Regions from separate parts of the Alkalilimnicola ehrlichii MLHE-1 genome, predicted to be linked through region 2. Evidence: predicted binding sites of a transcription regulator. Region 2 holds the regulator's gene; each other region holds the start of a gene.
What was found. The regulator sigma-54, encoded in region 2, starts transcription at its own class of promoters, with help from an activator protein. The targets are predictions, from matches to a motif close to TGGCANGNTNCNTGCTT.

Region 1 (9,759 bases), 830 kb from region 2:
GAGGGCGTGGAGAGTGCCGAACACCTCCCGCTGCTGCGTCGTGCCCGCTGCGATCGCGTGCAGGGCTACCACTTCAGCCGGCCGCTACCGGCCCGGGCCTTGAGCCGGTGGATCCAGCAGCACCAGTGCAGCCGGTCACCGCAGGACTGATCCAGAGCGAGCGGAAAGGAAGGGCGCAATAATGCATTGCAGCCAGTGTGGCCAGGAGAATCCCCGGGAGGCGCGTTTCTGCGTGAAGTGCGGCGCACCGCTGGACCCGGAGGAGTTGCGTATGGTGGCGCGGGAGACGGGGCGCTTCAGCGATATGCCCGTCGCCACGGCCGGTTACGGCGGCTTCTGGCGCCGGGTGCTGGCGGCCATCGTCGACGGCCTGCTGCTGGGCATCCCCCTGGCCGTGCTGCAGCACCTGTTCATGCCCGCGCCGACCGGCGACCCGGAGGCCATGGCCCGGGCCGAGCTGACCTGGTCGCTGGTGAATATCCTGGTCTGGTGGCTGTACGCCGCGGGGATGCACAGCTCGGTCTACCAGGCCACCGTGGGCAAGATGGTGCTCGGTATGTATGTGGTGGATTACCAGGGCGGGCGCATCTCCTTCGCCCGCGCCACCGGCCGTTATCTCGCCGAGATCCTGTCGGCCATGCTGCTGCTGATCGGCTACCTCATGGTGGCCTTCACCCGCCGCAAGCAGGGCCTGCACGACTTCATTGCTGGCACCCTGGTGGTGCGCCGCGCCCGCTGAGCCCTCCGCTGAGCCCGGGGCTCAGCCCCGCCCCGGCTTCAGCCGGTCCAGGCGCAGGCGCTCGCGCTCATCGAACAACCGCCGGGCGCCGAACCACACCGCCAGCAGGGTCCCGAACCCGGTGCCGACGGTGATCAGGAACATGATCAGGATCTGGTATTTCACCGCCTCCATGGGCGGCGCCCCGGCGAGGATCTGACCGGTCATCATCCCCGGCAGGCTGACGAGGCCGGCGGCGGCCATGGCATTGATCATCGGGATCATCCCTGAGCGCATGCTGTCGCGGCGGATCTCCTCGATCGCCGACCACCAGGGCTCGCCCAGCATCAGCCGCGCCTCGATCACCGGCCGCTGCTGCCAGGCGCTGTCGTTGAGCCGGTCCAGCGACAGGGCGATGCCAGTCATGGTGTTACCGAGGATCATGCCCAGGATGGGGATGGCGTACTGCGGCTGCCAGATCGGGGTCGGCTGCACGATCACCGTCAGTGCCAGCAGCATGGTCACGAACGACGAGACGAACATGGCCGCGGTGCCCAGGCCGTATCCCCACCAGCCGGCCATGCGCCGCTTCTGCCTTGCCATCACCTCGCGCCCGGCCACCGCCAGCATGACCACGCTCATCAGCACCACCCAGTAGAGGGTGGCATGGGCGAACAGGGCCTGCAGCACCAGGCCTACCAGGGCCAGTTGCACCACCGTGCGCAGCGCGGCCACCAGCAGCGGTTTGGCCACGCCCAGCCGGGTCCAGTGACTGAGTGCGGCCAGCAGCACCACCAGTACACCCGCGATGGCGAGGTCCCAGGGGGTGAGATGGATCAGCTCGCCGGTCATCGCACCTCCTCCAAGCGGCCGTGGCGCAGGGTGTAACCCCGGTCGGCCACCCGGGCGCGTTGCGCCGGGTCGTGGCTGACCCAGAGCAGCCCGCGGCCGGCACGGCGCTGGTCGGCCAGGTAGCGTTCCACCCGTTCGGTGTTCCGGGTGTCCAGGTTGGCGGTGGGCTCGTCCAGTAACAGCACCCAGGGCGGCGGGGGTGCGCCGTCCAGCGGCGCCGGCGTCCCCGCCACGCCGCGGGGGTGTAGCAGCCGCACCAGGGCCAGTCGCTGCTTCTCACCGGTGGACAGGCGCTGGACCTGCCAGTCCAGCACCTCCGGCTCGAAGCCCAGTGCGGCCAGGTCCGCGGCGGGGACCTCCGCGGCCAGGTGTTCGCCCACGGTCTCCAGCCACCAGGGGGCCTCCGCCGGCAGCAGGGCTACGTGCCGGCGCCAGTCGTGGCCGGCGTAGTGGTCACGGGGGCGGCCGGCAAGGGAGACCGCGCCCCGGTGCGGGTCGAGGTCAGCCAGGGCCCGAAGCAGGCGGGTCTTGCCGCTGCCGGATGGGCCCCAGAGCGCCACGCACTCGCCGCCGTCGAGGCGCAGGTCCAAGGGAGCGAGGAGACCGAAATCCAGGGCCTCGGCGTGCAGCAGCGGGGAGGGTGTCATCGTCGGCGGCGGCCTATCGGGTTTTCGTTACTGGAACTACCCGGCACTATACAGGGTACGGTGTGGCGATGGTCCCGCCGTCGGTGTGATCCACCTTTCGCGAGGTCGGCGCGACGCCGTTTGTGGTCTATGGCAGGCGGAATCCACCTGCCGGCTTGGGGGAGCGTTGTGAGGCTGGAACTGCGGACGCTGGGCAGGACCGAGGCCCGGCTTGATGGCGAGGCATTGCCGGGGCTGTGCCATACCAAGATCGGGCTGCTCCTGGTCTATCTGGCCGTTGAGCGGCCGCGCCGCGTGCCCCGCCTGGAACTGGCCGGGCGCTTCTGGCCGGACCAGGCGGCCGACGCCGGCCGGGCCAACCTGCGCCAAGCGCTGTTCCAACTGCGCCGGCAACTGGGCGGGGCGGCGGCAGACCTGCTGCAGGCGGACGCGCGCCAGGTGAGATTGCGGCCGGAGGCCGGGGTGTGGGTGGACGGTCTAAGGCTGGAGGCCTGCGTCCGGCCATCGGCGGCGCGGCAGCGACTCGACCCCGCGCAGTTGCTTACGGAGCTGAACGCCTACCAGGGGCACTTTCTGGTCGACCTCGGTGTGTCCCCGGAGGCCACCGGGCTGGAGGACTGGCTGACCCAAAACCGGCAGCGTTTCTGGCGTGCGGCGCTCACCCTCCTGGAGCAGTGCCTGGAGGAGCGGCCGAGCCCGGAGGACAACGAGCGGATCCTGCGGGAGCTGCAACGCTTTCTGGACCTGGAACCCTTCGATGAGGTATTGCACCGGCTGATGATGCGGGGGCTGGCCGCCGGCCGCCAGCCCACCCGCGCCCTCGACCATTTCCTGGCCTTCGAGGCATTGCTGCGGCGCGAGCTGGACACCCGGCCCGGACCGACCCTGCGCCGGCTCTATAGCGAGCTGCGCGAGCGCCTGGCCCCCGCTGCCCAGGCCTCGGTGGAGGACGTCCGTCTGCGCCCTGAGCGCCGGCGCGTGGCCTTGGTGGTCTGTGACCTCCGCCCGCCCCCGCGCACTGCCGGGCAGACCGATGTGGAGACCCTGACCGCTGCCGTGCAGCAGGGGGTCACCCGGGTGGAGAGCGCGTTGTTCGAGCACCGGGGCCACATCGTCCGCCTGCCCTGGGCCTGCCTGCTGGGCTATTTCGGTTATCCCAGCGGACGCGAGGAGGCCACCCTGGATGCCCTGCGCGCGGCCTGGGAGGCGTTGCAGAGCGGGCCCGCTGGGGTGCGCCCGCGGATCGCCGTGGACTCCGACGTGATCATCACCGGCAGTGAGCCGGAGGTGCCGGATCCGGCCGGTCTGCTCACCGCCCGCGCGCTGAGCCTGGCGGAGCGCACTGCCCCGGGCACGGTAGCGGTCTCGCCGGGGATTCGCGACCGTTTCCAGGGGCGCTTCCGTTTCGCCGGCGGTGGGACGTCGGCACCACGGCTGGTCAACAACCCCGGTCATGCCGACCGGGTCGAGGCCCGGCTGGCGCGGGCAGCGGTCCCGCTGATCGGGCGGGCCGAGCCGCTGGCCCGGCTGCGCCGCGCCTGGCGTCAGGCCGCAGATGGCCGTTGCACCAGCCTGGTGATCCGCAGTGAGGCCGGGCTGGGGAAAAGCCGCCTGGCCCGCGGCCTGGCGGAAGAGGTCCGGGAGGAGGCGGCGCTGGTGCTGATGCTGCCCTGCCGCCAGCGCCTCAAGCGACAGTTGCTGATGCCGCTGCGCCAGGCCCTGGCCGGCTGGATCGGTCCCCGGCCGGACCAGCGCCGGGCCCGCGCCCGGCGGCGGCTACTGCAGGCGCGGCTGCGCCCCCATTTGGATCATGGCGCCGCCGCCCGCCGTCTGGCGGCCTGGCTGACCGACACCGGCGACCGCGGTCTGATCCGCCAGGGCAGTGATCGCGACCGGGTGCTGGACAGCCTGGTCCAGGTACTGGCCGGTGAGACCCGGCGCGGGCCGGTGCTTATCGTCTGTGATGACGCCCATTGGATCGACTCCGGTACCGCCGAACTGTTTCGCCGCATTCAGCGCCGCCTGGCGCGGCACCCGGTGCTGCTGATCCTCACCGGCCGCATGAGCTTCCGCGCCGAGTGGCTACATACCGCGCCTGGGGAGTTGCGCCTGAGCGGCCTCTCCGGGCCGGACAGCCAGCGGCTGATCCGCGCCCTGGACGGCGATGGCGTGCTGCCGGAGGCCACCCGGCGCGCGATCAGCGCACGCGGCGAGGGTGTCCCGCTGTTCCTGGAGGAGCTGACCCTGCACGCCCTGCAGCGGCACCGGGGCGGCGAGCCCGGGGCGGCCCTGCCGCCGGGGTTGTCCGACCTGTTGGTCGCGCGGTTGGAGAGCCTGGGACCCTGTCGCGAGCTGGCCCACGCTGCTGCCGTCATCGGCCGGGAGTTCGACAGCCGCCTGCTGGCCCGCCTCACCGGCAGCAACCTGGACCAGGTGCAGACCCAGGTGAAGCGGTTGATGGCCCAGGGTTTCGTCGAGCGTGACGGCAGCCGCCTGCGGTTCCGGCACGCCCTGTTCCATCAGGCCGCCTACGAGGCCCTGTTGGCCACCGAGCGCCGGGCGCTGCACGGTCGCCTCGCGCAGTTGCTGGAGGAGGACGCCGCGCTCGGGCTGGACGCCCCGGACCACGAGGTACTGGCCGAGCACCTGCGTGAGGCGGGGCGTCCGGAGGAGGCGGTGGAGCACTGGCTGATGGCCGGGGAGCATGCCCTGGCTCTGGGCATGCTCCCCGAGGCGGAGCAGCATTGCGCCGATGCACTGGCATTACTGGGACGGCTCACCGAGGCGGGGGGGCCGCCTGGGCGTCAGCGGAGCGATGGGCAGGCCCGAAAAAAAGGCGGGCCGGCTGAGCCGACCCGCCCAACACAACGCTGAAAGGGTAGGTATTCCATCGCGGCGGCGGGTGGCAGTGCCACCGGTGCGGGCGCCACGATGGGGGCATTCTCAGGGGGGCTTCACCCCGGCGCAAACCGGCCAATAACGGGGTAATAACGCCGCCGGGCGGCCCCGAAAAAAGCGGGCGCCGGAGCGCCCGCAAAAGCCACCGCTGAAGGAGAAGTTGCCTGGCGTTACGTCTTGCTCTGCTGGACAAAGTCCGGGTAGGCCTCGATACCGCACTCGGTGATGTCCAGGCCCTGCTGCTCCTCTTCCTCGGTCACGCGGATCCCCATGACCGCCTTGAGGATCAGCCAGAGCACCAGGCTCACGCCGAAGGTCCAGGCGAAGATGGTCAGGATGCCCGCGATCTGGGCGAAGAAGCTGGCGTCGTCCATCCAGAGCAGGACGGCCATGACGCCCCAGATGCCGGCCGTGCCGTGGGCGGAGATCGCCCCGACGGGGTCGTCGATCTTGAGCTTGTCCAGGCCAACGATGGAGAGCACCACCAGCACGCCACCCACGGCACCGATGAAGGTCGCCAGCAGCAGACTCGGCGCATCCGGGCCGGCGGTGATGGAGACCAGACCGGCAATGGCGCCGTTCAGGGCCATGGTCAGGTCGGCCTTGCCGAACATCAGGCGGGCGGTGACCAGCGCCGCCACCACGCCGCCGGCCGCGGCCAGGTTGGTGTTGGCGAAGACCAGGGCCACCGCGTTGGCGGAGTCCACGTCGGAGACCTTGAGCTCGGAGCCGCCGTTGAAGCCGAACCAGCCCAGCCAGAGGATGAACACACCCAGCGTGGCCAGCGGCATGTTGGCGCCCGGGATGGGCCGCACCTCGCCGTTGGGGCCGTACTTGCCCTTACGCGGGCCCAGCACCAGCACCGCGGCCAGGGCGGCGGAGGCACCGAACATGTGCACGATGCCCGAGCCGGCGTAGTCGGCGTAGCCCAGCTGGTCGAGGAAGCCCTCGCCCCAGCTCCAGTAGCCCTGGATGGGGTAGACGAAGCCGGTCAGCACCACCGCGAAGAGCAGGAAGGACCAGAGCTTCATGCGTTCGGCCACCGCCCCCGAAATAATGGACATGGCCGTGGCCACAAACACCACCTGGAAGAAGAAGTCCGAGACGTCGGAGTAGTAGGAGGCCTCACCGGCCGCCACCGCCGCGGCGCTGTTGTCGGACGCGCCCAGGATGAAGCTGATGGATGGGATGACCGAACTCAGGCCGTCGCCGTACATGATGTTGTAGCCCACCACCATGTACATGATGCAGGCGATGGCGTAGAGCGAGATGTTCTTGGTGAGGATTTCCGTGGTGTTCTTGGAACGGACCAGCCCCGCCTCCAGCATGGTAAAGCCGGCGGCCATCCACATGACCAGCGCGCCGGATACCAGGAAGTAGAAGGTATCCAGGGCGTATGAGATTTCGCGTATCTCTTCCATTGCTTTGACTCCCGATGACCCTTGTGTCGATTGCTGTAGGGATCAGTGGTGAATGGACGGCCCTACAGCGCGTCCGAACCGGTTTCGCCGGTGCGGATGCGAATGGCCTGCTCCAGAGGGAAGACGAAGATCTTGCCGTCGCCGATCTTGCCGCTGTTGGCCGCCTTGGCCACGGCCTCGCAGGCCCGATCGACCAGGTCGTCGGCCAGCGCCACCTCGATCTTCATCTTGGGGAGGAAATCCACCACGTACTCGGCGCCGCGGTAGAGCTCGGTGTGCCCCTTCTGACGGCCGAATCCCTTGACCTCGGTGACGGTGATGCCTTGCACCCCGATCTCCGAGAGGGCCTCGCGCACGTCATCGAGCTTGAAAGGCTTGATGATTGCAGTTACCAGTTTCATTGGGTTGGTCCTCTAACAGTCCTTGCCAAAACCCGCTTGAGGTCGAAACGCCTGATGGCGTTCGGCCGGAGGTGCTGCACGGGGCGTGCCAAAACCCTTAATACGCGGGAAAACAGGCCGTTGTTGCGCCTGTCCGGCGGCCTGCGCCATACTGCAATGCACCACGCGGGGGATCGCCCCGCGCCGGCGCACCAAATCGGTGCGACGCACCAAAGATGGGAAGCCACCCGGGAGAGATCGCCATGCTGGACCCGAAGACCCTTGATGAAATGGCCAGGAAGTTCACCGCCAACCTGCCCGAGGGCGTGCAGCAGTTTCAGCGGGAAGTGGAGCAGAACGTGCGGGCCAGCCTGCAGGCCGGGTTCTCCCGGCTGGATCTGGTGACCCGTGAGGAGTTCGATGCCCAGGCCCGCGTGCTGGCGCGCACCCGCGCCCAATTGGAGGAACTGACCCAGCGGGTGGAGGCCCTGGAGGCCGCCGCCGCTGGGGGTGGCGACGCCGCCGCTCCGGCCGGGGAGAAGCCGCAGGACACGCAGGGCCAGGACAAGAAGGCCTAAGCGCTCACAGACACTCCGCCCAGCGGAACCGGGCGGGGTTGCATCACAAGGAGGTGGACAGGGATGTCATTGGCTGTGGTTCATACCCGGGCCTCGCTGGGGCTGGCCGCCCCGGAGGTCACCGTGGAGGTACACATCGGGCCCGGGCTGCCGGCACTGGCCATCGTCGGGCTGCCGGAGACCGCCGTGCGCGAGGCGCGCGAGCGGGTGCGCTCGGCGCTCACCATGGCGGGCTTTGAGTTCCCTGCCGGCCGCATCACGGTGAATCTCGCCCCCGCCGACCTGCCCAAGGGCGGCGGTCGTTACGATCTGCCCATCGCCCTGGGCATCCTCCGCGCCTCTGAACAGCTAAACGCCCCTCTGGGCGACTGGGAGTTCGCCGGCGAACTGGCCCTCAGCGGCCGCCTGCGGGCCATCCCCGGGCTGCTGCCGCTGGCGGTGCAGGCGCGCAAGGCCGGGCGGGGGCTGGTGGTGCCCGAGGCCTGCGGGGGCGAGGTGGCGTTGGTCCACCGCAACGCCCTGACCGCGGGGCATCTCCTGGATGTCTGTCGGCACCTGGGCGGTGAGGCCTGTCTGGCGCCGGCGTGTGCCCGGGCGTCGGAGCCGGCCGGGGCGCCGGTGGCGGACCTGGCCGACGTGCGCGGCCAGGCCGGCGCCCGACGGGCGCTGGAGATCGCCGCCGCCGGCGGCCACGCCCTCCTGCTGTGCGGCCCGCCGGGTACCGGCAAGAGCATGCTGGCGGCGCGCCTGCCGGGGATTCTGCCCGCCATGACCGAGGCCGAGGCCCTGGAGGCGGCGGCGGTGGCCTCGGTCAGCCATGCGGGGTTTCGTCCCGAGCAATGGGCCCGCCGGCCCTTCCGCCAGCCGCACCACAGCGCCTCACAGGCGGCGTTGATCGGCGGCGGGCGCAAGCCCGGGCCCGGCGAGGCCTCGTTGGCTCACCGCGGCATCCTGTTCCTGGACGAGCTGCCGGAGTTCAGTCGCGGCGCGTTGGAGGCCCTGCGTGAGCCGCTGGAGACCGGCGAGGTGCATATCTCCCGGGCCTCGGCCCGGGTCAGTTACCCGGCCCGGTTCCAGCTCATAGCGGCCATGAACCCCTGCCCCTGCGGCCACCTGGGGGACCCGGCCGGGCGTTGCCGCTGCACCCCGGAGCAGGTCCAGCGGTATCGCGGCCGGCTCTCCGGCCCACTGATGGACCGGCTGGACATGCAGGTGGCGGTGCCCCGGTTGAGCGCGACCGAATTACAGGTCGACGGGGCGACGGGGGAGGACAGTGAGGTGGTGCGGGCTCGGGTGACGGCGGCCCGGGCCCGGCAACAGGCCCGGGCGGGCGTGGAGAATGCGCACCTCCAGGGGCGGGCCCTGGAGGCCCATTGCCGGCTGGCGCCGACGGACGCCCGGTTGCTGGCCCGGGCCATGGAGCAGCTGGGGTTGTCCGCTCGGGCCTACCACCGGGTGTTGCGGCTGGCGCGCACCATTGCCGATCTGGAGGGTGCGGACGCGATCCACTCCCCGCACCTGACCGAGGCGCTGGCCCTGCGCCGGGGCCTGGAGCCCGGTCGCGGTGCGGTCGGGCCCTGAGGCCGGGCCCTTAGCAGCGGACCTTAGTAGTCCACGGCCAGCCCGGCCTCTTCCAGCATCCAGATCACCACCCAGCGCAGCTCGGTGTCGTCGGCGTCGGCGCCGCCGCGCGGGGGCATGGCGCCCATGCCGCTGATGACGTTGTTGACCAGGCCGTCCAGGCCGCGCTCCTCGAAGCGGGGGGCCCACTCGCCCTCCTCGCCCGTCACCGGAGAGCCGGCCACGCCGGTGGCGTGGCAGGCCATGCAGGCGGCCTGGTTGATCTGTTGCGCCACCTCGGCGTCGAAGGCGGGGCGCTCCTCCGGTTCGGCGGGTTCTTCCACCTCGGCGACCTCGGGGTCGACGTCGTCCTCGACCACGTCCGGGGCCTCGTCCCGCCCGGCGATGGCGACCTGGCCCACCGGGGCGATGGCCTGAAGCACCCGCTCGCGCTCATGCTCGGCGCGCTGCTCGGCCACGTGGCCGAGGGTGCCGCCGGTGTACTGGGAGAGGCCGGCCAGCGCCAGCGCAATCAGCGCCAGCAGGATGATGATTCCGATGAAGGTGTTTACGAAGGTCTGGTCCTGAGTCTTGCTCACGTGGATTCCTCACCACTGGTGGTCAAATCAGTGCGAATAATACTTTTTCTTGGCCGCAAAGCTTGCCACGAAATGGGGTGCGTGGGTAGCCCTGACCGGCGGGCGT
Region 2 (9,759 bases):
AAGGCCTCGTACAGCGCCACGCGATCCTCGAGCAGCTCGTCGGCCTGCTCCTCCAGCAGATCCAACACATCCTGGGTCACCTGCTCCACCACCTGGCGGGGGCCCGGTGGCGCGTCAGCCAGGGCCGGCAGGGTCCAGACCAGCAGCACCAGGGCCGTCAATAGGGATTTGAACACACGCATAATGGGTCTCCCGTTCAATCGTCGCCCAGGCTGTAGAGGAATTGCCCGAGGATGCGTTCCAGCACCACGGCGGACTGGGTGCTGGTGATCTGGTCGCCGGCGGCGAGGTAGTCCTCCTCCCAGCCCGGATCCAGGCTCACGTATTGCTCACCGAGCAGCCCGGAGGTATAGATCGCGGCCGTGCTGTCGGCGGGGATCCGGTCGAAACGGCTATCCAGCCCCAACACGACCCGGGCCCGGTAACTCTGTGCATCCAGCTCGATGGCCTTGACCTGGCCGACCCGCACCCCGGCCATGTTCACCGGCGCCTTCTCGCGCAGCCCGCCGACGTTATCGAAGTGGGCGGTGACCTCGTAACTGGGGCGATCCCGGAACTCCGCCAGGCCACTGACCTCCAGCGCCAGCAGGAACATCGCTCCCAGCCCTAGGGCCACAAACACCCCTACCCAAAGCTCCATGGTTCGCGTCGATTGCATTATTGATCCCGGATCGTCGGTCGGTTGTTATCAGTCGAACATCAGGGCGGTGAGCAGGAAGTCCAGCCCCAGTACGGCCAGCGAGGCGTGCACCACGCCGTGGGTGGTGGCCCGGCTCACACCCTCGGAAGTGGGCACGGCCTCATAACCTTTGTAGAGGGCGATCCAGCCCACCACAATGCCGAAGACCACACTCTTGATGACCCCGTTCAGCACATCGTCGCTGAAGCTCACCGCGGACTGCATGTTGCCCCAGTACGCCCCGCCATCGAGCCCTATCAATCCTACAGACACCAGATAGCCACCGTAGATCCCCACCAGGCTGAAAATACCCGCCAGCAGGGGCACGGCAACCACGCAGGCAAGGAAACGCGGGGCGATCACCCGCAGCTCCGGGTCCACGGCCATCATCTCCATACTGGAGAGCTGTTCGGTGGCCTTCATCAGCCCCACCTCGGCGGTGAGTGAGGACCCGGCCCGCCCGGCAAACAGCAGCGCGGTCACCACCGGCCCCAGCTCGCGCAGCAGCGAGAGCGCCACCAGCACGCCCACCGACTCGGCGGCGCCGAAATCCACCAGGGTGTAGTAGCCCTGCAGCGCCAGCACCATGCCGACGAACAGCCCGGAGACCACGATGATCACCAGCGAGAGCACGCCCACGGCGTAGAGCTGCTGAATGATGTAGCGCGGCTGGGCCAGCACCCGCAGCAGCCCGGCCAGCAGGCGGAACATGAGCAGATGGGCCCGGCCCACGCCGCCGAGGGCAGCCAGGGTGCGGGCACCGAGGTTGCGAAAGGCTGCGGTAATCATCGTCCCGGACGCTCCAGCAGGTCTTCAGCCAGGGTGCGACCGGGGTAATGGAAGGGCACCGGGCCGTCCGGCGCCCCGTCGAGGAACTGGCGCAACCAGGCGTTATCACTGTGGTGCAGCGCCTCCGGCGGGCCTTCGGCCACCACCTCCCCCCCGGAGAGCACATAGGCGTAGTCGGCGATGCTCAGGGTCTCCGCCACATCGTGGGAGACCACCACCGAGGTCAGCCCCAGGGCATCGTTGAGCCGGCGGATGAGGTCCACCAACACGCCCATGGTGATCGGATCCTGTCCGGTGAAGGGCTCGTCATACATCACCAGGTGCGGGTCCAGGGCAATGGCGCGGGCCATGGCCACGCGCCGGGCCATGCCCCCGGAGAGTTCCGCCGGCATCAGTCCGCGGGCACCGCGCAGGCCCACCGCCTCCAGCTTCATCAGGACCAGGTCCCGCACCAGCGGCTCGGGCAGGCGGGTGTGCTCCCGGATGGGGTAGGCCACGTTTTCAAAGACGTTCAGGTCGGTGAACAGCGCCCCGCTCTGAAACAGCATGCCCATGCGCCGGCGCAGCCGGTAGAGCTCGGCGCGGCGCAGCCGGTGCACATCCTCGCCCTCCACCGTAATCTGGCCGGCGGCGGGCTGGAGCTGCCCCCCAATCAGTTTCAGCAGGGTGGTCTTGCCGGTACCGCTCGGTCCCATGATGGCCGTGACCTGGCCCTGGCGGATGTCCAGATCCACGCCATTGAAAATAGGCCGGCCACCGCGGCTGAAATGCAGTCCGCGCACCTGGGCCAAGACCGGTTTATCACTCGTTTCCTGCACTGGAGACATCCTTGACCGCTGCCCGTCCCGCCCCCGATGGCGGGGCGTCGAAGCGCCCCCGCACGGCCGCGGGTTTTTACCATAGAATGCCGCAGTATCCGATCAACCCCGGCGCCGGTCAAACATAGCGCCGCCCGGGTCGGCATCCCCCTCACCCCTCGCACCCCATTGGCATTAGAATGCGCCCATGTTGCTGCAGATCATCCTATTGGGGCTCAGCTTCGCCCTGCTCGCCTGGAGCGCCGACCGCTTCGTGCTCGGGGCCTCGGCCACGGCGGCGCTGCTGGGCCTCTCACCGCTGTTGGTGGGGCTGACCATCGTCGCCTTCGGCACCTCGGCGCCGGAGCTGCTGGTCTCGGCGCTGGCGGCACTGGCCGGTAGCCCGGGCCTGGCGGTGGGCAATGCCATCGGCTCCAACATCGCCAACATGGGCCTGATCCTGGGCCTGACGGCGCTGTTCGCCCCGCTGCTGATCCGTGGCCGCATCCTGCAGCGGGAGGTGCCGGCCATGGCCCTGGTCATGCTCGGCACCTGGCTGCTGATGCTCAACGGCCGGCTGGACCGGCCCGAGGGGATCGCGCTGCTGGCCGGGCTGGTGGCGCTTACCGCCTGGCTCGCCTGGATCATCCGCCGCAGCAACGGAAATGGCGCTGACGCCGCCCTGGTCGCGCCGGTGAACGGCCTGCCGGAAGACGCCCCCACCCGGCTGCCCCGTGCCCTGCTCTGGCTGCTGCTCGGCTTGGTGGTGCTGCTGATCAGCGCCCAGACCGCCGTCTGGGCCGCCACCGGCCTGGCGGAGCGGGCCGGGGTGGCCGAGACCGTGGTGGGGTTGACCCTGGTTGCGGTGGGCACCAGCCTGCCCGAGCTGGCCACCTGCCTCGCAGCCGCCCGCCGCAGCCAGGGCGATATTGCCATCGGCAATATCATCGGCTCCAATATATTTAACCTGCTCGGCGTACTCGGCCTGGCCGCCACGCTGCGCCCGGTGGCCCTGGAGCCCGGCATCCTGAGCCGGGATTATGCCACCATGGCCGGCATCACCCTGATCTTCTTCCTGCTCAGCCATGGCCTGCGCCAACGCGGCCACGTGGGCCGGGCCGCCGGGGCCTTCCTGGTGCTGCTTTGGGTGGCCTGGCTGGTCTGGCTGGGCCTGGACAATCTGGGGCCGTAAGCGCAAGACGCACGCCCCGCGGAGGACTGCTAATGAACGCCCAAAAGACCCTGGTGGAGCGCCAGCGCCGCCAGCCCGGAGAACCGGCCAGCGACGAGCGCTTCCGGGCACTGGGCCAGGCCGTGCTCGAGCTGGAGGCCGATGCCGTGCGCACCCTGACCGAGCGGGTGGACGCCACCTTCGTCCGCGCCTGCCGCCACATGCTGGCCTGCCGCGGCCGGGTGGTGGTCACCGGCATGGGCAAGTCCGGCCACATCGCCGGCAAGATCGCCGCCACCCTCGCCAGCACCGGCACCCCGGCCTTCTTCGTGCATCCGGGCGAGGCCAGCCACGGCGACCTGGGCATGATCACCCGCGACGACGTGGTGCTGGCCCTGTCCAACTCCGGCGAGACCAACGAGATCACCACCATCCTGCCGCTGATCCGGCGCCTGCACGTGCCCCTGATCGCGCTCACCGGGAACCCCGACTCCACCCTGGCCCGCGCCGCCGATGATCACCTGGATGTCAGTGTCGCCCAGGAGGCCTGCCCGCTGGGCCTGGCCCCCACCGCCAGCACCACGGCGTCGCTGGCCATGGGCGACGCCCTGGCCATCGCCCTGCTGGAGGCCCGCGGCTTCACCGCCGACGATTTCGCCCGCTCCCACCCCGGCGGCCGCCTGGGCCGGCGCCTGCTGCTGCTGGTGGAGGACGTGATGCACACCGGGACGCGCATCCCGCGGGTGGGCGAGGACACACCGCTGGCCGAGGCCCTGCTGGAGATCACCCGCAAGGGCCTGGGCATGACCGCCATCGTTGACGGCGACGACCGTATCCTGGGCGTGTTCACCGACGGCGACCTGCGCCGCTGCCTGGACCAGGGCCTGGACATCCATCGGCTGCGGGTGGGCGAGGTGATGACCCGGGGCGGGCGCACGGTACGCCCGGACGCGCTGGCCGCCGAGGCCCTGGAGCTGATGGAAAGCCACCGCATCAACGCCCTGCTGGTCACCGATGACGGCCAGCGGCTGCTCGGTGCCCTCAACATGCACGACCTGTTGCGCGCCGGTGTCGTGTAAAGTGATGCCATGAACGCGAATCCGGAGATCCGCCCCGGCTACCACGGCCAGGTCACCGACGCGGTGCTCGCCCGCGCCGCCGGGGTGCGCCTGCTGGTGCTCGACGTGGACGGCGTGCTCACCGACGGCAGCGTTTATATGGGCCACGACGGCGAGCTGTGCAAGGGCTTCCACATCCACGACGGCAAGGGCATCCGGCTGCTGCAGCAGTCCGGCGTGGAGGTGGCATTGCTCACCGCCCGCCGCTCCCCGATCCTGGAACGGCGGGCGGCGGAGCTGGGGATCCAACAGCTCATCCAGGGCTCCGGGCGCAAGGGAATCGATCTCGAGCGGCTGCAGTCCGGGCTGGGCATCCCCGCCGAGGCCTGCGCCTACATGGGCGACGACCTGCAGGACCTGCCCGCCCTGCGCCGCTGCGGCCTGGCCGTGACCGTGGCCGACGGCCATCCGCTGCTCACCCGGCACTGCCATTGGCAGACCCGGCGGCCGGGCGGCCGTGGCGCGGTGCGCGAGCTGTGCGAACTCATCCTCGCCGCCCGCGGCGAACTCGACGCCCTGCTTCAGGCCCATGAAGACGCGGATTAACCCCCCCCGGCTGTTCACCCTCATCGCCGTGGGCCTGTTGATCGGCGTCGCCTGGCTGATCGCCGATCGTCCCGACCGCGAGCCGCCCCCCGACCCGGAGATCCCCACGCGCGAGCGGGCCGACTACTTCATGGAGGGGTTCACCATCCACGCTGCGGACGCGACGGGCCGCTGGCAGTACCGACTGAGCGCGGACGACCTCTACCACTTTCCCGAACGCGGGGTCTGGTCCTTCGCCCGGCCGGAGGTGGAGATGTTCGCCGAGGCCGGCGCCAATTGGTACGGTAGCGCGCCCCGGGGCAGCGCGTGGGACCAAGGCCAGCGGGTCCTGCTGCACGAGGAGGTCCGGTTCTGGCGACCCGAGAGCGCCGTCAACCGGCCGCTGGAACTGGAGACCCGCGAGCTGTGGTTCTACCCCGGTGACGACCGGGTGGAGACAGAGGCGCACGCCGTGCTACGCCAGGACACCTCCTACACCGAGGGCGTGGGGGCCCGAGCTTGGCTGGACCAGCAAAGGATCGAATTGCAATCCGAGGTCAGAGGACACCATGAACTGCCATAACCGCGCCGCCACCTTGCTGGCCGGCCTGCTCTGTCTGCTGCTGGCCACCGGGGGGCAAGCCCGTACCCCCGACCGCGACCGGCCCATTGATCTGGAGGCCGACCGCGCCGAGATCGACAACGTCCGCGGCATCAGCACCTACACCGGCGCTGTCGTGTTGACCCAGGGCAGCCTGGTCATCACCGGCGATCGCATGGTTGTGCACACCCGCGACGTGGAGGGGCGCCGCGTTCTGGACCGGGTGGAGGTGGCGGGCGGCCCGGCCACCTACGAGCAACTGCCCCCGGGGCAAACCGACACGGTGCATGCCGAAGCCCCGCGCATGGAGTACCACAGTCGCGGGCCGCAGCGCCTGCACCTGTCCGGAGGGGCCGAACTCTGGCAGCGGGAGAACCGCATGTCCGGCGACGAGATCCGCGTCAATCTGGAGACCCAGGAGGCAGTGGTCGAGGGCCGGGAGGACCGGCGCACCCGCACCATCTTCTACCCGGCGGAGGAGCGGGACGAGGAATGAGCCGCCTGGAGGCCAAATCGCTGGTCAAGCGCTATCGCGGCCGCACCGTGGTCGAGGAGGCCTCACTCACCGTGGATGCCGGTGAGATCGTCGGCCTGCTGGGGCCCAACGGCGCCGGCAAGACCACCTGCTTCTACATGGTGGTGGGCCTGGTGCGGGCCGATGGCGGTCAGATCCTGCTCAACGGCGAGGACATCACTGCCCTGCCGATGCACGCCCGCGCCCGCAAGGGCATCGGCTACCTGCCCCAGGAGGCCTCGGTCTTTCGCAAGATGACCGTGGCCCAGAACATCATGGCCATCCTGGAGACCCGACCGGACCTGGACCGTCGGGCCCGAAGGGAGCAGCTACAACAACTCCTGGACGAATTCCATGTGCCGCACCTGGCAGACCAGTCCGGCATCAGCCTCTCCGGCGGCGAGCGCCGGCGGGTGGAGATCGCCCGGGCCCTGGCCGCCAACCCGCAGTTTATCCTGCTCGACGAGCCCTTCGCCGGCGTCGACCCCATCTCGGTGGTCGATATTCAGCACATCATCCGGCAGCTCACCGAGCGCGGCATCGGTGTACTGATCACCGATCACAACGTCCGTGAGACCCTGGGCATCGTGGAACGGGCCTACATCCTCAGCCAGGGCCGGGTCATCGCCCGCGGCAGCGCGGAGGAGGTCCTCGCCAACCAGGCGGTGCGCGAGGTCTACCTGGGCGAGCATTTTCGGCTATAGGCGCCATTCCGCTGTAAACTAGGGGCATCCAGACCCGCGTGACGGGTCGCTTCCGACGCCATCGGGCGGCGACGATTAAAGAGATCCATGACAAGACATCGCATTCACACTTCAAAAGAACCGGATGGGGGGCACCCCCTTTGGCAACGGTCATGAAACAATCGCTGCAACTTCGACTCGGGCAGCAACTCACTATGACGCCACAGCTGCAACAGGCCATCCGCCTGCTGCAGCTCTCCACCCTGGATCTGCAGATGGAGATCCAGCAGCAGCTCGAGTCCAACGTCATGCTGGAACTCGCCGAAGAGGACCAGCAGGAGACCGAACAGCGCACCGAAGAGGGCGAGACCCAGGACACGGAGGGCGAGCGCGGGGACGAGGCCAGCACCGAGGAGGCCACCGAGGCCGGGACCGCGGGCGAGGAGACCGCCGCCCAGGAGCAGGCCGACATCCCCGAGGACCTGCCGCTGGACTCCAATTGGGATGACATCTACGACGGCAGCACCCCCTGGAGCCAGCCGGACAGCGAGGACGAGGACCGCGACCCCTACGCCAACCGCTCCGGTGGCGGTGAAACCCTGCACGACCACCTGACCTGGCAGGCGGAGCTCACCCCCTTCACCGATCGGGACGCGGCCATCGCACAGGTCATCATCGACTCCGTGCGCGACGACGGCTACCTGGGCGCCGGCATCGAGGAGTTGATCTCCGCCCTGCCGGCGGAGTGGGCCGTGGAGCCCGATGAGGTCGAGGCGGTGCTCCGGCGCATCCAGCACTTCGACCCGGTGGGCGTGGCCGCCCGCGATCCGCGTGAGGCGCTGCTCATCCAGCTCGAGCAGCTGCCGCCGGACACCCCACTGCTGCCCGAGGCCCGGCGCCTGGTGGATCTGCACCTGGACATGCTGGTACAGCGCCAGTACGCCCAACTCTGTCGGCGCATGAAGCTCAATCAGGACCAGCTTCGCGAGGTCCTGGGCCTGATCCAGACCCTCGATCCGCGGCCGGGCTCGCAAATCGGTGGCGACGAGACCCAGTACGTGGTCCCCGACGTGGTGGTCCGGCGCAGCGACGGCCGCTGGCAGGTGGAGCTCAATCCCGCGACCGCCCCCCGGCTGCGGGTCAACAGCTATTACGCCAGCCTGATCAAACGCGCCGACAACAGCAGCGACAACACCACCCTGCGCAACCACCTGCAGGAGGCGCGCTGGTTCATCAAGAGCCTGCTTAGCCGCAACGACACCCTGCTCAAGGTCGCCCGCTGCATCGTCGAGCGCCAGCAGGGCTACTTCGACCACGGCGAAGAGGCCATGCAGCCGTTGGTCCTGCGCGAGGTGGCCGAGGCGGTGGACATGCACGAGTCCACCATCTCCCGGATCACCACCCGCAAGTACATGCACACCCCGCGGGGCACCCTGGAGTTCAAGTACTTCTTCTCCAGCCATGTGCAGACGGTGGACGGCGGCGAGTGCTCCGCCACCGCCATCCGTGCCCGCATCCGGCGTCTGATCGCCGATGAGAACCCCACCAAACCACTCAGTGACAGTCGTATTGCCAATATCCTCCAGGAGGAGGGCATAAACGTGGCAAGACGGACCGTAGCCAAGTATCGTGAGGCTATGGCCATCGCGTCCTCGTCAGAGCGCAAGCGACTGGCCTGAATCGCAACGTTGAAAGGAGGCGGCATGCAAATACAGATCACCGGTCACCACGTGGATGTCACGGATGCCCTGAAGGCCTATGTACGGGAGAAATTCCAGCGCCTGGAGCGCCATTTCGATAACGTGGTGGACAGCCACGTGATCCTCTCGGTGGAAAAACTCCGGCAGAAGGCCGAGGCCAATCTGCTGATCAGCGGCAACCGGCTGCACGCGGAGACCACCGACGAAGACATGTACGCCGCCATCGACGGCATGATCGACAAGCTTGACCGCCAATTGGTCAAGCACAAGGAGAAGGTCACCGACCACCACCGCCGCGAGGGGGCTGCTCAGAAGGCGGGAGCGGGCGCAGGGGCCGCGGAGTAGACACTCAACCATCGGCCGGTGACCGCCGTCGCGGTCACCGGCCCCGGGCTGAACGACACCATGAAAATCGCCGAACTCATCACTCCGGACCGCATCCGTTGCGACGCCGAGGTCAGCAGCAAGAAGCGCGTGCTGGAACAACTCAGCGACCTGCTGACTGCGGATGACACCACACTGGCCTCCACCCAGGTCTTCGACCGGCTGGTGGCGCGGGAACGGCTGGGCAGCACCGGCCTGGGCCACGGCGTTGCCCTGCCCCACGCCCGCATGGAGGGCATCGAGCAGGCGCGGGGTGCCATGATCCGCCTCGACCAGGGGGTGGACTTCGACGCCTTCGACCGGGAGCCGGTGGATCTGCTGTTTGCGCTGGTGGTCCCCGAGCACTTCACCGACGAGCATCTGCAGATCCTCGCCGACCTGGCGGAGATGTTCAGCGACAGCGGCCTGTGCGAACAGCTTCGCGCCACCACAGACCCCACACGCCTGCACCGGCTGCTATCGGAGTGGCAGGGCAGCGAAACGGCCGGCTAACACCGACCGCCCCGAGCGGCGGTCGGTGGGCGGAGCACCATCTTCATGAAGAGCATCCGGTTGATCATCATCAGCGGCCTGTCCGGGTCGGGGAAGAGCGTGGCCCTGCACACGCTCGAGGACCAGGGCTGGTACTGCATCGACAACCTGCCCATTGGGTTGCTCAGCGCCTTCGCCCGACACGTCAATGACACCTGCCCCGCCGGCGGCGGCCGCTACGCCGTGGGTATCGACGCCCGCAACCGCCCGGAGGACCTGGACCGCATCCCGGCGATCCTGGACGAGCTGCAGGCACTGGGCCTGAAC
Region 3 (9,759 bases), 760 kb from region 2:
GCCAGATGCGCGACCCGTTGGGTCTTGTCGTAAAGGGTGCCGAGCTGCTTCTGGAAGATCACCCCCTTGAGATCGGCCAGCCGATCGATGAGGGGGCGCTTGCGATCCTGTTGCCAGAAGAAGTCGGCGTCCGCCAGCCGGGGCCGGATCACCCGCTCGTTGCCGGAGCGGACCTGATCCGGATCGCGGCTCTCGATGTTGGCCACGGTAATGAACAGCGGCAACAGCTGACCGTCCTGGCCGCGGACGGGGAAATACTTTTGGTGGCCTTGCATGCTGGAGATCAACGCTTCCTCGGGCACCTCCAGGAAGCCGGGGTCGAAGCTGCCCACCAGCGGCACGGGCCACTCCACCAGGGCCGTCACCTCATCGAGCAGGCCCTCGTCCATGATCGCTACCCCCTGCTCCTGCTCGGCCAGCCGCAGCACACCGCGTCGGATCCTCTCCCGCCGCGCCTCGAAGCTCGCCTCCACCCGGCCCTCGCCCCGCAGCCGCTCGGCGTAGTCATCGGCGCTGGCCAGCTCGATGGGCTCCGGGGCATGGAAGCGGTGGCCGCGGGTGGTCCGGCCGGACGTCACATCCATCAGCGTGGCCGGTACCACGTCGGCGCCGAGCAGGAAGACGATCCAATGGACCGGCCGCACGAAGGTGGCCTGGCCGCTGCCCCAGCGCATCCGCTTGGGAATGGGGAGGCGGGAGAGGCTCTGGTTGACGATGTCAGGGAGCAACTCCGTGGCCGCGCGGCCGGGCTGCACACCGCGCCAGGCGAGCCAAGTGCCTTTGGGGGTCTCCAGACGCTCCAGCTGCTCCACCGTGGCGCCACAGGAGCGGGCAAAGCCCTCGGCAGCCTTGGTGGGCCGGCCGTGGTCGTCAAAGGCGACGTTCAGCGCGGGACCGCGGCGTTCGATCGCCTTGTCCTCCTGGCGGGCCTGCAGGGCCTCCACCTGCAGTGCCAGCCGGCGCGGGGTGGCGTAGCTGTGCACCGGGCCGTGCCCCAGCTCCGCCTGCTCCAGGCCCTGCACCACACCGTCGCGGAAGGCCGCCTCCAGCCTGGGCAGGGCCACCGGCGGCAGCTCCTCGGTACCGATCTCGATGAGCAGTGTGCGGGTGGACTCAGCCATTCGCGTTCTCCTTTTGCGGCTCGCGGCAGAGGGGGAAGCCCAGTGACTCACGGCGGTCGTAATAGGCCTGGGCCACCGCCCGCGCCATACTGCGCACCCTCAGGATGTAGCCTTGGCGTTCGGTGACCGAGATGGCGTGGCGGGCGTCGAGCAGATTGAAGGTGTGAGACGCCTTGAGGGTCATCTCGTAGGCAGGCAACGGCAGGTCGCCTTCGATCAGGCGCTCACACTCCCGCTCATAGGTCTCGAAGGCCTGAAACAGCGCCTCCACCGGCGCCTGCTCGAAGTTGTAGGCGGACATCTCCCGCTCGTTCTGCAGGAAGACGTCGCCGTAGGTCACCGGACCCTCCGGACTGTCGGCCCAGAGCAGGTCGTAGACGCTCTCCACCCCCTGCAGGTACATGGCGATGCGTTCCAGTCCGTAGGTGATCTCGCCCATCACCGGGTGGCAGTCGAGGCCGCCCACCTGCTGGAAGTAGGTGAACTGGGTGATCTCCATGCCGTTGAGCCAGACCTCCCAGCCCAGGCCCCAGGCGCCCAGGGTCGGGGACTCCCAGTTGTCCTCCACGAAACGGATGTCGTGGGTCAGCGGGTCGAGGCCCAGGAAGCGCAGGGAGTCCAGGTACTGCTCCTGGATGTCGGCCGGTGACGGTTTGAGCACCACCTGGAACTGGTAGTAGTGCTGCAAACGGTTGGGGTTCTCGCCGTAGCGGCCGTCGGTGGGCCGGCGGGAGGGCTGGACGTAGGCCGAATGCCAGGGCTCCGGCCCGATGGCGCGCAGGAAGGTGGCCGGGTGGAAAGTACCGGCGCCCACCTCCTGATCCAGCGGCTGCAACACCACGCAGCCCCGCTCGGCCCAGAACCGCTGCAGGGCGAGGATCAGGCCCTGGAATGTACGCACCTGACCGGCCGCGCTGTCCTTTTCGTTTCTGACACTCAGGGACAAGGTAACCCCCAATCTGTTCGGCTTGCCTCGGATAAGCCGATCAGTATACCGGGTCTGCCCGCCTCCTTGCAGGCGCCCCGCCGGGATGTCTTGGATTGGTGCAGGCCGCCTCAGGGGGGTGCCCAATGGCCGGCCCGGCGGTCCATCGCCCAGGTGATGCGCACCCTATTGGTGCAACAACGCGGAAAGACGCGCCATCCTGGTGCGGTTATACTGCCTGGCGACGGGGCGCAGGTCCCCTAACCCGCAGAGGCTCGGGGAATCTCACGATTGGCATGCAACCTGCTTGCAAGGGCCTGCATCGACATTCCGAGCTGATCATATTCCGGAGGTACAGAATGGCTCGCACCGCTGCTGACGTACTCAAGCTGATCCAGGACGAGGACGTGAAGTTCGTCGACCTGCGCTTCACCGACACCCGTGGCAAGGAACAGCACGTGACCATCCCCGCCCACGAACTGGACGAGGACATGTTCGAGGACGGCAAGATGTTCGACGGCTCCTCAATCGCGGGCTGGAAGGGCATCAACGAGTCCGACATGATCATGATGCCGGACCCGGAGACCGCCACCCTGGATCCCTTTTTCGACGATCCCACCATCAACCTCACCTGCGACATCATCGAGCCCAGCACCATGCAGGGCTACGAGAAGGACCCCCGCTCCGTGGCCCGCCGGGCAGAGGCCTACCTGAAGTCCACCGGACTGGGTGAGAGCGCGCTGTTCGGCCCGGAGAACGAGTTTTTCGTGTTCGATGACGTGCGCTGGGGCGCCGACATGAGCGGCTCCTTCTACAAGATCGATTCGGAGGAGGCCGGCTGGAACTCCGAGCGGGTCTACGGTGACGGCAACATGGGTCACCGGCCGAAGGTAAAGGGCGGGTACTTCCCGGTACCGCCGGTGGACTCGCTGCACGATCTGCGCGCGGCCATGTGCGAGGCCCTCGAGGACCTGGGTCTGACCGTCGAGGTGCACCACCATGAGGTGGCCACGGCCGGTCAGTGTGAGATCGGCGTCGGTCCCAACACCCTGGTGAAGAAGGCCGACGAGATTCAGAAACTCAAGTACGCCGTGCACAACGTCGCCCACGCCTACGGCAAGACCGCCACCTTCATGCCCAAGCCCCTGGTAGGCGACAACGGCAGCGGCATGCACGTGCACCAGTCGGTGATGAAGGACGGCAACAACGTCTTCGGTGGCGACAGCTACGGTGGCCTGTCCGAGTTCGCCCTGTACTACATCGGCGGCATCATCAAGCATGCCCGTGCTATCAACGCCTTCGCCAACGCCAGCACCAACAGCTACAAGCGGTTGGTCAAGGGCTTCGAGGCGCCGGTGCTGCTCGCCTACTCGGCCCGCAACCGCTCCGCCTCCATTCGCGTGCCCTACGTGCCCAACCCCAAGGCGCGCCGGATCGAGGTCCGTTTCCCGGACTCCACCGCCAACCCCTACTTCGCCTTCGCCGCGATGCTGATGGCCGGTCTGGACGGGGTGCAGAACAAGATCCATCCCGGCGAGGCCATGGACAAGGATCTCTACGATCTGCCCCCGGAGGAGGAGCGCGACATCCCGAAGGTGGCCCTGTCGCTGAATGAGGCGCTGGAGGCCCTGGATCAGGATCGCGAGTTCCTCAAACAGGGCGGGGTGTTCACCGACGACACCATCGACGCCTACATCGAGCTGAAGATGGAAGAGGTGGAGCGGTTGAACATGACCACCCACCCGGTGGAGTTCGACCTTTACTACAGTGTCTGAAGCCGGCGCTGCCGCACGACGCCATTGCAGGGGGCCTTCGGGCCCCCTTTTTCGTGCCCGCCGGACCGGCTTGTTGTGCCGCCCCCCCGATTTGCCTAATCTGGTGGCTATGAACCGAATCATCATCGCAGCCCTGCTCTGTCTGCTGCCTGCGCTCGCCACCGCCGATCGGATCTACACCTGGACCGACGACCAGGGGGTGAGGCACTACTCCGATACGCCGAAGGATCAGCGGGCGGAGGAGCTGACGCCCGACCGGCTCAATCTCTACCAGCGCTTTACCGCACCGGTTCCCGAGCCTGCCGAACCGGACCAGGCCGCGGATGACCCGAACGCCTTTCCCGGCTATGACCGCCTGGCCATCCTCAGCCCCGGGGACGAGCAGGTGGTTCGTGACAACCTGGGCAACGTCGACGTGGAGTTGGCCCTGGAGCCGGAGCTGCAGGAGGGGCACCGCCTGGTGGCCCGGATTAACGACGAGGTGCGCGGCGAGTTCGAACGCCCCCGGTTCACCCTTGCGGAGGTCCACCGGGGGACCTGGGCGTTGCAGGTCTCGGTGGTGGACGAGGAGGGCCGCACGCTGATCGAATCGGGCACCGTTACCTTCTTCATGCATCAGGCCTCACGCCACTTCTGATCCCCGCCCATGGCTTCGCGGCGGTATAATGCACTAAAATAGTGCAAGACTGCCTGCACCATTTGCGCGCCTCCTGCCCGACAGCGCCGTAACAAGCGGTTGTCGCGACCCTGCCTGCCCTGGCGCATCTCTTGCAAAGTAAGCCGACATGGAAACGCACACCCCCCCGTACGTGGACCTTCTGGAGCACATCACCACCGCCGTGGTGATGATGGATACGGATACCCGGGTCCTCCACCTGAATCCCGCGGCGGAGATGCTGTTCCGGGTGAGCCTCCGCCAGGTCTCCGGCCAGCCGCTGCTGGCCTTTGCCCCGTCGGCGGAATTGCTGGACACCCTGGTGCGCGACGTGGTGGAGACCGGCCGGACCTATACTCAGCGTGAGCGCCGCCTGCCGGTGAGCCAGAACCACCTGATCACCGTGGATTGCACTGTCACCCCGATGCCCAACGGCCGGGTCCTGCTGGAACTGGCCGAGATCGACCGCCACCTGCGCATCACCCGCGAGCACCATCTGGTGGCCCAGAACCGGGCCATCCGGGAGCTGATCCGCGGTCTCGCCCATGAGATCAAGAATCCGCTGGGCGGCTTGCGTGGGGCGGCGCAATTGTTGGAGCGGGAGCTGGCCGGAGAAGAGCTGCGCGAATACACCCAGGTGATCATCAACGAGGCGGACCGCCTGCAAAACCTGGTGGACAGCCTGCTCGGTCCCAATGCGGTGCCGCGGCGGGAACCGGTGAATATCCACCAGGTGCTGGAGCGGGTGCGCCAGCTGGTCGTGGCTGAGGCCCCGGCCGGCGTGCAGCTGGAACGCGATTACGACCCGAGCATCCCCCCGGTGACGGCGCAGTTCGACCATCTGGTCCAGGCGTGCCTCAACTTGGTGCGCAATGCCCTGCAGGCGGTGGCCGGCGAAGGCACCATCACCCTACGCACCCGTACCCAGCGTCAGTTCACCATTGCCGGCCGCAACCACAAGCTGGTGGCGCGGATAGACGTGGTGGACGACGGGCCCGGTATCCCCGCGGAACAATTGGAACAGATCTTTTACCCCATGGTGACCACCCGGCCGGAGGGCTCCGGGCTGGGCCTGCCGATCGCCCAGACCCTGGTTGGCCAGCACAGCGGCCTGGTCGAATGCAGCAGCGAGCCCGGGCACACGGTGTTCACCATCTGGTTACCCCTGGAGACGACCCCATGAAGGAACAGGCATCGGTTTGGGTGGTGGACGACGATCGGTCCATCCGCTGGGTATTGCAAAAGGCCCTGGAGCGGGCCGGTTTCAAGGTCACCTGCTTTGACACGGCCGAGCGGGTGCTGCGGGCGCTGGAGCGTAACCAGCCCGATGTGCTGTTGACCGATATCCGTATGCCCGGTGTCAGCGGGCTGGATCTGCTCGCCCAGGTGGGTGATCGCTGGCCCGATATGCCGGTGATCGTGATGACGGCCCACTCCGACCTGGACGCCGCAGTGGCCTCGTATGAGGGCGGGGCCTTTGAGTACCTACCGAAGCCCTTTGATGTGGACGAGGCGGTGGAGTTGGTCACCCGCGCCCGGGAGAGCACCCGGACGGCTGAGGCCACGGAGGCCGCGGAAGCCCCAGCCCAGCATCCGGAGATCCTCGGTGAAGCGCCGGCGATGCAGGAGGTGTTCCGCGCCATCGGCCGCTTGTCGCGCTCGTCGGTGACGGTGTTGATCAACGGCGAATCGGGAACCGGTAAGGAGCTGGTGGCGCGGGCGCTGCATCGCCACAGCCCCCGGTCGGAGGGGCCGTTCATCGCCCTGAATATGGCGGCTATTCCGCGGGATCTGATGGAATCGGAGCTTTTCGGGCACGAGAAGGGGGCCTTCACTGGTGCCCAGGCGACGCGCCGCGGCCGTTTTGAGCAGGCGGACGGGGGCACCCTCTTTCTCGACGAGATCGGGGATATGCCGGCGGAGCTGCAGACCCGCCTGCTGCGGGTGCTGGCGGATGGTGAGTTCTACCGGGTGGGCGCGCACACGTCGATGCGGGTGGATGTGCGCATCATCGCCGCCACGCACCAGAACCTGGAGGCGCGGGTGGCCGACGGCTACTTCCGCGAGGACCTGTTCCACCGCCTGAACGTGATCCGGGTGCATGTGCCCTCGCTGCGCGAGCGACGGGAGGATGTGCCGTTGCTGGCCCGACACTTCCTGGCAGCGGCGGGACGGGAGCTGAACGTGGAGCCCAAGACCCTGCGCCCGGAGGTGGAGCGTTACTTCATGGGCCTGGACTGGCCGGGCAATGTGCGCCAGCTTGAGAACACCTGCCGTTGGCTGACGGTGATGGCGAGCGGGCAGGAGGTGCTGCTGGAGGATTTGCCGCCGGAGCTGCGTGAGGAGGCGGAAGCCGGTCGTCCGGGGGGCGGAAACTGGGAGACGGCGCTGAGTCGCTGGGTGGACCAGGCCCTGGCGCGGGGGCAGGAGGGGCTGCTGGATGAGCTGCAGCCGCGCTTCGAGGTGATTATGATCCGGGCCGCCCTGCAGCGGACGGGCGGCCGACGCCAGGACGCCGCCCGCCTGCTGGGGTGGGGCCGGAACACGCTGACCCGGAAGATCAAAGAACTCGGGATGGAGTTATAGGGGGAGCGGCTTGGGCCGGCGGGCCGGGGGCGGGGGGTACCGGCAGGCCTCCGATTGCGCACCCCTTCGGGGTGCCCTGCGCTACTCGGGAAAAATCGGCGCGCGTGAACTCGCTTCGCTCGAACAGGCACGCGCTTTTCCCGATTTTTCCCTGCGTTGCTCGGTGCGCAAAAGTCGGCCTGCCGGCACCCCCCGCCCCCGGCCCAAGCCGCGCGTCAGGGGATGCCGAGCAGCTTGTGGGTCTGCAGGCTCAATGACCATTGCGGGTGGGCGAGACAGTAGTCCACGCAGGCCTGGGTGTTGGCCTCGCGCTCCGGCCCGTCCATGGGTTGCAGAAAGAAGTGGCGGAAGGCCAGGTGCTGGAAGCGTTCCGGCTCCGCCCCCGGTTGCGGGTGGACCAGCTTGAGCTCGTCGCCGGTGGTGAGCACCAGGGGGGCGCCCGCCTTGGGGCTGACGCAGATCCAGTCCAGCCCGGCCGGCGCCGGCCGGGTGCCGTTGGTCTCCACCGCCACCTCAAACCCCCGACGGTGCAGGGCGTCGATCAGTGCGGAATCCAATTGCAACAGGGGCTCGCCGCCGGTGCAGACCACCAGCGGCCGGCCGCCGCCCGGCCAATAGCCGGCCAGCCTTTCGGCCAGCTCGTTCGCGCTGCGGAAACGGCCGCCGCCGGACCCGCCGGTGCCCACGAAGGCGGTATCGCAAAACCGGCAGATGGCCGATGCCCGGTGGGCCTCGCGACCGCTCCAGAGGTTGCAGCCGGCGAAGCGGCAGAACACGGCGGGCCGCCCGGTCTGGGCGCCCTCCCCCTGCAGAGTGTAATGGATTTCATGGACGCTGTAGGTCATGGCTCATTCGCCGACGAGGGGGTCGGTGGCGGGTCGTCGCGCAGCAACAGCAGCCGGTTGACCGCCCGCAGCAACCGCCAGGCGCCCACCACCCCGGGGTCCACATCCACATGGGTGAGGCCGGTCACCAGCCGCAACTCGGCCTGCCCCCTGGGGGCGGCCTGCTTGAGGGCCTGGCTCTGGGTCCAGGGGATGACATCGTCGTCGCGGCCGTGGACCAGCAGCAGGTAGGCCTGAAGCCGGGACAGGTCCCGGTTGGCAAGATTCAGCGCTTTAATCTCGTCGCGGACGCCGTCGGGCAACGCCGCCAGCAGGTCCGGTACCCGATCCGGATCCCGGTTGGTGAGCAAGGCATAGACCGCGCGCCCGGGCGGTGACAGCCGCTCGGCCAGCGGCCCGGTCTCGGCCTCCGGGTCCGCCAGGCGCTCGCGGGCGATACGGTCGAGCAGGCGGCGGTCGTCGGCATCCGGCACCCGGTCCAGCTGGGTCAGCAGGACCACCCAGCGGCCCTCCACCCGGGGGATCTGGTAGCGCCGCTCGCCGTCCTCGGTGAAATAGCCGGTGGTGACGTAGGTCAGGGTCTCCACCAGATCGTAGTAGCCGCCCACCCCGACGATCCAGCCGATGTGTGGCCGGCCGTCCTCCTCCAGCGCCGCCAGCACGGCGGTGGCGACGGAGAAGCTCATCGCGGCCACGCCCACCCCCTCGCCGTCGTCCCGCGCGTCCAGCCAGTGGGCGGCATCCACCACATCGCGGATGTTCTCCGGCGAGACGTCCATGCGGGTGAGGGTCTCCACCTCTGGGGCGAGGACGCGAAAACCGGCCCGGCTCAGCGTCTTGGCGAACTGCACCAGGCGCGGGTCCCGCCGGCCCGCCTCGGTGAAGCCGTGGACCAGCACCAGGTTGGAGCGGACCTCGTCGCCCGGGGTATAGAGGTCGGCCACCCGTGGCACCCCGGTGGGGCCGGTGTACTCGACGGTCTCTCGTTCCGGGGCCGGTCGGGTGCGTTTCCAGCGGCTGTCGGCCTCGCCGGCGCGGATATCGGCCAGGATCAGCCCCGCCTCGTAATGGCGTTGCATGGCACCGCAGCCGGGGAGCGCAATGACTGCCGTCAGGGCAAGCACCAGAAACAGTGTGGGGTGCAGGGCATTCATAGCTCGCAATGATGGCATAAATCGCCCGACCAGGCTCCCGGGCGGGCCCGGGTTCCGGACACAAAAAACCCGCCGGCGGCAGGACCGTCGGCGGGTTCGGTTTGGGTCGGCCGGTGGGCCGGACGGCTTACATCATGCCGCCCATGCCCCCCATGCCGCCCATACCACCCATGTCGCCCATGCCGCCGCCGGCACCGGCGTCGTCGTCCTTGGGCAGGTCGGCGACCATCACCTCGGTGGTGATCATCAGCGCGGCCACGGAGGCGGCGTTCTGCAGCGCGGTGCGGGTCACCTTGGTGGGATCGAGAATGCCCATCTCGACCAAGTCACCGTACTCACCGCTCTGGGCGTTGTAGCCGTAGTTGCCCTCGCCGTTGCGCACTTCGTTGACCACCACGGCGCCATCACCACCGGCGTTGTAGACGATCTGGCGCAGGGGCTCTTCCATGGCGCGGCGGACGATGTTGATGCCCACCTCCTGGTCGTGGTTGGCATACTCCAAGCCGTCGAGGGAGGCCTGGGCGCGCAGCAGCGCGGTGCCACCACCGGGGACGATGCCCTCTTCCACCGCGGCGCGGGTGGCGTGCAGGGCGTCCTCCACGCGGGCCTTCTTCTCCTTCATCTCGATCTCGGAGGTGGCGCCCACCTTGATGACGGCCACGCCGCCAGCCAGCTTGGCCACGCGCTCCTGCAGCTTC

Region 1: the regulator sigma-54 is predicted to act here: its motif matches at 7,012-7,028, upstream of glnK (P-II family nitrogen regulator).
Region 3: the regulator sigma-54 is predicted to act here: its motif matches at 2,339-2,355, upstream of glnA (glutamate--ammonia ligase).

Annotation. Positions count from the first base shown of each region.
Region 1 covers NC_008340.1:82,231-91,989, forward strand. The annotation lists gene MLG_RS00375 (bifunctional diguanylate cyclase/phosphodiesterase) at 1-150, shown strand, start outside; gene MLG_RS00380 (RDD family protein) at 182-739, shown strand; gene MLG_RS00385 (ABC transporter permease) at 761-1,570, opposite strand; gene MLG_RS00390 (ABC transporter ATP-binding protein) at 1,567-2,217, opposite strand; gene MLG_RS00395 (AAA family ATPase) at 2,386-5,091, shown strand; gene MLG_RS00400 (ammonium transporter) at 5,286-6,536, opposite strand; gene glnK (P-II family nitrogen regulator) at 6,599-6,937, opposite strand; gene ubiK (ubiquinone biosynthesis accessory factor UbiK) at 7,180-7,494, shown strand; gene MLG_RS00415 (YifB family Mg chelatase-like AAA ATPase) at 7,558-9,075, shown strand; gene MLG_RS00420 (c-type cytochrome) at 9,099-9,653, opposite strand.
Region 2 covers NC_008340.1:2,525,740-2,535,498, forward strand. The annotation lists gene MLG_RS11250 (MlaC/ttg2D family ABC transporter substrate-binding protein) at 1-182, opposite strand, end outside; gene mlaD (outer membrane lipid asymmetry maintenance protein MlaD) at 197-658, opposite strand; gene mlaE (lipid asymmetry maintenance ABC transporter permease subunit MlaE) at 689-1,468, opposite strand; gene MLG_RS11265 (ABC transporter ATP-binding protein) at 1,465-2,295, opposite strand; gene MLG_RS11270 (calcium/sodium antiporter) at 2,474-3,457, shown strand; gene MLG_RS11275 (KpsF/GutQ family sugar-phosphate isomerase) at 3,490-4,515, shown strand; gene MLG_RS11280 (KdsC family phosphatase) at 4,525-5,100, shown strand; gene lptC (LPS export ABC transporter periplasmic protein LptC) at 5,084-5,662, shown strand; gene lptA (lipopolysaccharide transport periplasmic protein LptA) at 5,649-6,176, shown strand; gene lptB (LPS export ABC transporter ATP-binding protein) at 6,173-6,898, shown strand; gene MLG_RS11300 (RNA polymerase factor sigma-54) at 7,051-8,556, shown strand; gene hpf (ribosome hibernation-promoting factor, HPF/YfiA family) at 8,581-8,922, shown strand; gene ptsN (PTS IIA-like nitrogen regulatory protein PtsN) at 8,983-9,453, shown strand; gene rapZ (RNase adapter RapZ) at 9,508-9,759, shown strand, end outside.
Region 3 covers NC_008340.1:13,625-23,383, forward strand. The annotation lists gene glyS (glycine--tRNA ligase subunit beta) at 1-1,121, opposite strand, end outside; gene glyQ (glycine--tRNA ligase subunit alpha) at 1,114-2,067, opposite strand; gene glnA (glutamate--ammonia ligase) at 2,406-3,821, shown strand; gene MLG_RS00080 (DUF4124 domain-containing protein) at 3,931-4,458, shown strand; gene glnL (nitrogen regulation protein NR(II)) at 4,607-5,659, shown strand; gene ntrC (nitrogen regulation protein NR(I)) at 5,656-7,062, shown strand; gene queE (7-carboxy-7-deazaguanine synthase) at 7,278-7,907, opposite strand; gene MLG_RS00100 (alpha/beta hydrolase family protein) at 7,904-9,061, opposite strand; gene groL (chaperonin GroEL) at 9,189-9,759, opposite strand, start outside.